2 regions of the Shinella sp. JR1-6 genome follow, and region 2 is predicted to be linked to the other one. Evidence: predicted binding sites of a transcription regulator. Region 2 holds the regulator's gene; the other holds the start of a gene.
The links. Region 2 encodes PhoB, which activates phosphate uptake and scavenging genes when phosphate is short. Its sites were predicted from a motif close to TGTCATNNANCTGTCAT; they were not measured.
Positions count from the first base shown of each region.

Region 1 (3,847 bases), on a different contig from region 2:
GAAATGCTGCACCTTCAGGATCGCCGCATCACCATGCAGCAGGCGCGGCGAGAAGGTGCTGTAGTAGCGCTGCTCGCGGCCCGGCGGATCGATGACGAACTGCCGGGCGATCTCGAGCATGACCGTCGGCCCGAGGAACCGGTCGATGAGTTTCAGCCCGAGATCGACCCAGGCCATCACGCCGCCGGCCGTGACGATGTCGCCGTCGTCGGCAAGCAGCCGGTCGGTATCGACGGTGACGTCGGGAAACCGCCGTTCGAACGTCTCGGCGATCACCCAGTTGGTGGTGATCGTCCGGCCGGCGAGAAGCCCCGTCTCGCCCAGAAGGAAGGCGCCCGCGCAGATCGAGGCGAGCTGGATGCCGCCCGCATGGCATTCGCGCAGCCAGGCGGCAAAGGGCGCCGCCTCCTCGCGCCGGATCGGATCGCCGAGCGCCGGGGGAAGCACGAGGACACAGGGGCGCGACCCGTCGCCGCTCCCTGCCTGCGCGTCCACCCGCACCGGTTTGCCGTCTTCCAGCCGCCAATGGCTGACGGTGAGCACAGGCCCTGCCCGCCCCTTCTTGCGGCCGAGCTCCATCGCCGACTGGAAGAGGTCGGTCATGCCGAGCACGGCGGCCATCTGCACGCCGGGATAGAGAACCAGTCCGATCTCGGCGTCACGCACCATGTCACTTTCACCCCGGATTATGTCGGTCCCGCCAATGGCGAGAGATGGCAGGCCGGGGGCAGAATGTCCACCTCATCCATCGCCTGCAAAAAGGAACCGCCATGAGCAAACGCGCCATCATCATCGTCGACCTCCAGAAGGACTATCTTTCCTCCGGCAGCTTCGCGCTGACGGGCATCGATGCCGCCGCCGCCAATGCCGCGCGCGTCGTCGAGGCGGGGCGCGGCAAGGGTGACCGGATCATCCATGTCCACCACATCGCGAAGGACGCCGCCTCGCCGCTCTTCGCCCCGGGCACGGACGGCATCCAGCCGATCCCGGCCGTCGCGCCGCGGCAGGACGACACGGTCATCGTCAAGAACTATCCGAACTCCTTCCGGGAGACGGCGCTGCACCAGACCCTGCGGGACGGCGGCATCGAGGATGTGGTGGTCGTCGGCGCGATGAGCGACGTCTGCATCGACGCGACGGCGCGCGCCGCCGCCGATCTCGGCTACAACCTCACCGTCGTGCACGACGCCTGCGCCACGCGCGACAAGGCCTTCGGTGATTCGGTCGTCCCGGCTCCCCAGGTGCATGCCACCATCATGTCGGCGCTGGAGTTCGGCTACGGCAAGGTCACCACGACCGCCGATTTCCTGTCGTAACCCCCGGCAACCGCCGTCCTCGTCCCGGGCAAGAAGGTTATCGCACAGGGAAGGAAGCCGTTGCCACATCTCCCTTCTCCCCACGGGGGAGAAGGGAAGAATGACAATGCCGCATACGGTCCGGCCCAGGCCGGGGCGGTCTGTGGAGCGGCGGGCACGGCGCCGCTGGAGCCATCGCACCGCCCGTCATTCCCCTGTCATGTGACGATGGTGTCTCTTCGCGCGTGAATGCACCCCGGCGGCCGCATCCTGATCCGGCGCCCAGCGGAGTACGCGTGAATGGATACGGCTCAGGCCCTGGCCCTTGCCTCGGGCGCCCTCGTCGCCACCAACCTCTTCAGCATCCTCATCGCCGGCAAACGGCTGAAACCGACAGGCGCACTGCCGCCCGGGATCGACGAAAAACCGCCCGTCTCCATCGTCGTTCCCGTGCGTGGGATCGAGAACTTCTCCACGGAGACGCTGGACCGCGCCTTCCGCCTCACCTGGCCGGACTACGAGCTGCTGTTCTGCGTCGCCCATGGCAGCGATCCCGTCGTGCCGCTGATAGAGGCCGCCGCCGCGGCCCATCCGCATGTCGCCGCGCGCGTCCTCGTCGGCGACGATCGCGTCAGCGCCAATCCAAAACTCAACAACTGCGTCAAGGGCTGGCAGGCGGCGCGGCACGACTGGGTGGTGCTCGCCGATTCGAACGTCCTGATGCCGCCCGACTACATCCAGCACCTGATGGGCGGCTGGCGCAGCGATTCGGGCCTCGTCTGCTCGACGCCGCTCGGCTCGCGGCCGGAAGGGTTCTGGGCCGAGGTGGAATGCATGTTCCTCAACACCCAGCAGGCGCGCTGGCAATATGCCGGCGAGGCGCTCGGCCTCGGCTTTGCGCAGGGCAAGAGCATGCTGTGGTACAAGCCGATGCTCGATGCCAATGGCGGCATCCAGGCGCTGAACGCCGAGATCGCCGAGGACGCCGCCTCGACCAAGCTCGTCAGCCGGCTTGGCCTCAAGGTGCACCTCGTCTCCTCGCCCTTCGAGCAGCCGCTGGGGCGGCGCAGCGGACACGAGGTCTGGTCGCGCCAGTGCCGCTGGTCGCGCCTGCGCCGGGTCACCTTCCCCGCCTTCTTCAGCCCGGAAATCCTGCTCGGCGCCGTCCCGCCGCTGCTTCTCGCGCTTGCCGCGGTGCTCGTCGGCGGCGCGCCGCTGCTGCCCGCCATGTCGCTCGTGCTCGTCGGTCTCTATTTGCCGGAGGCTGCCCTTGCGCTTTCCAAGGGCTGGCGGCTGTCGCGCTGGTCCGTGCCGGCGATGATGGTGCGCGACGTCATGATGCCGGCCATCTGGGTGCGCGCCTGGATCAGCGGCGCCATCGACTGGCGCGGCAACACGATGACAATCGGCACGACGGCCTGCGAGCTGAAGGAAGCGCCAGCGGGGCCGTGAGCGACCCTCAGCCCTTGATCCGCAGCCCCTCGAGCAGCGTCCGGAACCCCTTGACCGCACGCTTCGAGGTTTCTTCCGGATCGTCCGACTTGGCGATCCACAGCGCGGCATGGCTGCTCGCCCCGTTGATCAGCCGGGCGGCGGCCTCCGTGTCTATGTCCGCCATCACCCCGTCGGCCTTCAGTCGCTCGATGCTGCGGCTGAGGGCGGCGATGCAGCCGTTGTTGGTCGGCCATTGCGAGATGTCGCCGAGCACCGCCGGTCCGTCGCGGAACATGATGCGCTGGATTTCCGGCTCCAGCGCCATCTCGATATAGGCGACGCATTCCTCGACGAAGCCCTGCCAGCGGTTCGGCGCCTCGGCCGAGATCCGGTTGAGCCGGACCGACATTTCCGCATCGACCTGCTGGACCACCGCCTGCAGAAGTCCCTTCTTGTCACCGAAATGGTGGTAGAGTGCGCCGCGTGTCAGACCCGCCCCCGCGGTGAAGTCGTCCATCGACGCAGCGGCGTAGCCCACCGTGCCGAACGCCTGGCGGCCGGCGGCGATCAGCTTTGCCCTTGTTTCGGCGATCATTTCCTCACGCGGCTTGCGCATGGCGTCTCCTCATTCACATACGCCGCGTATTTTATTTGACATACGCGTCGTATGCAACTATCTCTTCAACATACGCCGCGTATGTAAATATCGGAACCGCCCATTCCCAGGAGCAGGCCATGTCCAACCCCTACAAAGAAATTTTCAGCGTGCCGGGAACCAAGACGTTCTCCGCCGCCGGCTTCCTCGCCCGCCTTCCCATCGCCATGGCGCCGATCGGCATCGTCGCCATGCTCTCGCAGACCCATGGCGAATACTGGCTTGCCGGCGCCGTCTCCGCCACCTTCGCGCTCACCAACGCGCTCATCGCGCCGCAGGTCTCCCGCCTCGTCGACCGCTTCGGCCAGGCCGCGGTGCTGACGCCCGCGACCATCGTCTCCGTCCTCGCCTTTCTCGTGCTGATAGCCGCCACGCACCAGGGCTGGCCGGTCTGGACGCTCTTTGCCTCCGCCTTCCTGGCCGCCACCATGCCCAGCATGCCGGCCATGCTGCGCGCCCGCTG
Region 1 covers NZ_SHMI01000005.1:348,928-352,774, forward strand. The annotation lists gene EXZ48_RS11620 (GlxA family transcriptional regulator) at 1-669, opposite strand, end outside; gene EXZ48_RS11625 (cysteine hydrolase family protein) at 771-1,316, shown strand; gene EXZ48_RS11630 (ceramide glucosyltransferase) at 1,596-2,747, shown strand; gene EXZ48_RS11635 (TetR/AcrR family transcriptional regulator) at 2,755-3,345, opposite strand; gene EXZ48_RS11640 (MFS transporter) at 3,465-3,847, shown strand, end outside.
Region 1: the regulator PhoB is predicted to act here: its motif matches at 1,501-1,517, upstream of EXZ48_RS11630 (ceramide glucosyltransferase).

Region 2 (3,847 bases):
TCGGCCTGCTCCTTCAGCGCGGCGACGAGATGAGGATGCGCATGGCCGAGCGAGTTGACGGCAACACCGGCGGCAAAATCGAGATATCGCTCGCCATCTTCGGTGGTCAGCCACACGCCCTCCCCGCGCGTGAACCGGAGCGGCGCACGCATGTAGGTTTCATAGAGCGGCGCGACATCGGCCATGCGTGGATCCTCCGAAAAGAGATGCGGAAAAACAGAAATGCAGCTTGACTTTTCCAAGCCTCAGAAAAACCAAAAGCCGCCTTTCGGCGGCATGCCGCACTATCAGCATTTCATATTGGGATGTCAACAAAATCGCACCCGAAATGGCGCTGAACATCCCGCAAGGTGAGGATTCGCGACGCGCATGGAAGGTGTCTCTATCGAGTCACACCCGACCAGCAAGTTGGGGAAAACTCCGAAATCGATTCGCCCGGATTCCGGCGACTCTTGTCACAGAGTCCACCGGTCTCTAGGTTAAAGACCAATTACTAGACTGCATGCGGCGGAACTAGTCAGCAAGAGAGTTAGGGCGTTCAGGTTCCGGACCCGTCCGGAGCACGACGAGGGATTCCCGCATCCTGAACGCCGAGCGGAGACAAAAACATGAACTGGACAGACGAGCGCGTCGAGAAACTCAAGAAGCTCTGGAGCGAGGGCCTGAGCGCGAGCCAGATCGCGGCGCAGCTCGGCGGCGTCAGCCGCAATGCCGTCATCGGCAAGGTGCACCGGCTGAATCTGCCCGGCCGCGCCAAGGCCGGCGGCACCCAGACCGCGACACGCGCCAAGCGTCCGGCTCCGGCGACGCCGCGTCCGTCGAACTTCGCTGCCCGTCCCGTCGCCGCCCGTCCGGTCGCCCGTCCGGCCGGCAACGCCATTGTCAAGGAAGAGATCGACGCCGATTTCGAAATGCAGGCCGAGACCCTTCCGGTTCCGGCCAACCGCAACAACGTGGTCGTGCCGATGTCGCGTCGTCTCGAGCTGACCCAGCTCACCGAGCGCACCTGCAAGTGGCCGATCGGAGACCCGCTCAACGACGACTTCCACTTCTGCGGCAACGAGTCCCCCGACAATTCGCCCTACTGCACCTACCACCAGCGCCTCGCCTACCAGCCCTCGGCCGAGCGCCGCCGGATGCGATAACATCTACCACGGCAGAAAATGCGATGCGGACCCGAAAGGGTCCGTTTTCGTTTGAGATGGTGGTGCCTCTACTATTCCCCCAAAACGCAAACAGGCCCCTGAGGGCCCATTTCCGTCCTTGGGAGGAATTCCGCTCGCTCAGGTTTCCAGCGAATAGCCGGCGCCGCGGACCGTGCGGATGACGTCCTGCATGTTGGCGAAGTTGAGCGCCTTCCGCAGACGCCCGACATGCACGTCGACGGTGCGCTCGTCGACATAAATGTCATGGCCCCAGACCCCGTCGAGAAGCTGCGAGCGTGAGAAGACGCGGCCGGGCGAGGTCATCAGGAACTCCAGAAGGCGGAACTCCGTCGGGCCAAGGCGGACCTCGCGGGTGCGACGATGGACGCGGTGCGTCTCGCGGTCGAGCTCGATGTCGCCGCAGCGCAGCACCGTCGAGACAACCTCGGGCTTGGCACGGCGCAGCATCGCCCGCACGCGGGCAACCAGTTCCGGCGTCGAGAAGGGCTTGACGACATAGTCGTCCGCACCGGTGGCAAGCCCGCGCACGCGCTCGCTCTCCTCGCCGCGCGCCGTCAGCATGATGATCGGCAGGCGTTCGGTTTCCGGGCGCTGGCGCAGGCGTCGGCACAGCTCGATGCCGGAAACGCCCGGGAGCATCCAGTCGAGGATGAGGAGATCCGGCATGCGCTCCTGCAAGCGCATCTCGGCCTCGTCACCGTTCAGGATCGTATCGACCTCGAAACCTTCCGCTTCCAGATTGTAACGGAGGAGAACACTCAGGGCCTCCTCGTCTTCCACGACGGCAATTCTGGGCACCATGGAGTTGAACCTTGCTCTTTACTCGGACGCGTCGGCGACATCGGCCGCGACGACGGAGGTCGAGGTATCGTCCTTCGGACGCTCACCTTCCGGCTGCGAGCCTGTTGCCATGTAGTAGATGGTTTCGGCGATGTTGGTCGCGTGGTCGCCGATGCGCTCGATGTTCTTGGCGCAGAACAGGAGATGCGTGCAGGGTGTGATGTTGCGCGGGTCTTCCATCATGTAGGTCAGGAGTTCGCGGAACAGCGAGGTATAGATCGCATCGATCTCGTCGTCGCGCTCGCGGATCGCCTTGGCCTTCTCGATCGAGCGGGTGGCATAGACGTCGAGCACTTCCTTGAGCTGCATCAGCGCGAGCTCGGCGAGATGCTCCAGGCCGCGGGCGAGCTTGCGGGGCATGCCCGAGCTCTGGACGGCGATGACGCGCTTGGCGGTGTTCTTTCCGAGATCGCCGACGCGCTCCAGTTCGGCCGCGATACGGATCGCGCCCATGATTTCGCGCAGGTCCGCCGCCATCGGCTGGCGCTTGGCGATGGTGACGATCGCCTTGTCGTTGATCTGGCGCTCTGCCGTATCGAGGATGACGTCCTCGGAGATCACCTTCTGGGCCAGCGCCGCGTCGGTCGTGACGAGGGCGCGGACGGAATCGGCGACCATCTGCTCGGCGGTGCCGCCCATTTCGGAGATGCGGCGGGAGAGGTATTTCAGTTCTTCGTCGTAGATGGAGACGATGTGGCTCGATGACATGGCTCAGTCCTTAATGCGCTCGGGTTCCAGGGATGCTCGGCGACGAAGGCGTCAGCCGAAGCGGCCCATGATGTAGTCCTGCGTGCGCTGGTCATCCGGGTTGGTGAACATCTTGTCGGTGTCGTTCTCCTCGACGAGGTTGCCGAGGTGGAACATGGCGGTGCGCTGCGAGACGCGGGCCGCCTGCTGCATCGAGTGCGTCACGATGACGATGGTGAAGTTCGCGCGCAGTTCATGGATCAGTTCCTCGACCTTGGCGGTCGCGATCGGGTCGAGCGCCGAGCAGGGCTCGTCCATGAGGATGACTTCCGGGCTGACGGCGACGGCGCGGGCGATGCACAGGCGCTGCTGCTGGCCGCCGGAAAGGCCCGTGCCGCCTTCATGCAGACGATCCTTCACCTCGTTCCACAGGCCGGCCTTCTGAAGGCTCTGCTCGACGATGGCGTCCATGTCGGCCTTCCCCTTGGCGAGACCGTGGATACGCGGGCCATAAGCGACATTCTCGTAGATCGACTTCGGGAACGGGTTCGGCTTCTGGAAGACCATGCCGACGCGGGCACGCAGCTCCACGACGTCGATGTTCGGATCGTAGATATCGTCCGTATCGAGCGTGATGCGGCCGGTGACGCGGCAACCGTCGATCGTGTCGTTCATGCGGTTCAGCGTGCGCAGGAAGGTCGACTTGCCGCAGCCCGACGGGCCGATAAGGGCGGTCACCGTGTTTTCGCGAACATTGAGGTTCACATCGTAGAGGGCGCGCTTCTCGCCGTAGTAGACCGAGACGTCCTTGCCGATCATCTTGTAGGAAATGTCGTTCATTTTCTTGTCCAGCGCTTTCTCGACTGCTGCTTCTGACATCATGTTCATATGACCGGTCCTTCTACCAGCGCCGTTCGAAACGGCGGCGCAACAGGATGGCGCCAACATTCATGAGGATGAGGAAGATGAGGAGCACGATGATGGCTCCGGAGGTGCGCTCGACGAAGGCGCGTTCCGCCTCGTTGGCCCACATGTAGATCTGCACCGGAAGCGCCGTCGCAGGGTCCATCGGCGTTGCCGGAACATCGGCGACGAAGGCGACCATGCCGATGAGAAGCAGCGGGGCGGTTTCACCGAGTGCGTGAGCAAGACCG
Region 2 covers NZ_SHMI01000006.1:296,517-300,363, forward strand. The annotation lists gene EXZ48_RS13710 (aspartate aminotransferase family protein) at 1-185, opposite strand, end outside; gene EXZ48_RS13715 (GcrA family cell cycle regulator) at 609-1,145, shown strand; gene phoB (phosphate regulon transcriptional regulator PhoB) at 1,284-1,967, opposite strand; gene phoU (phosphate signaling complex protein PhoU) at 1,986-2,714, opposite strand; gene pstB (phosphate ABC transporter ATP-binding protein PstB) at 2,766-3,581, opposite strand; gene pstA (phosphate ABC transporter permease PstA) at 3,595-3,847, opposite strand, start outside.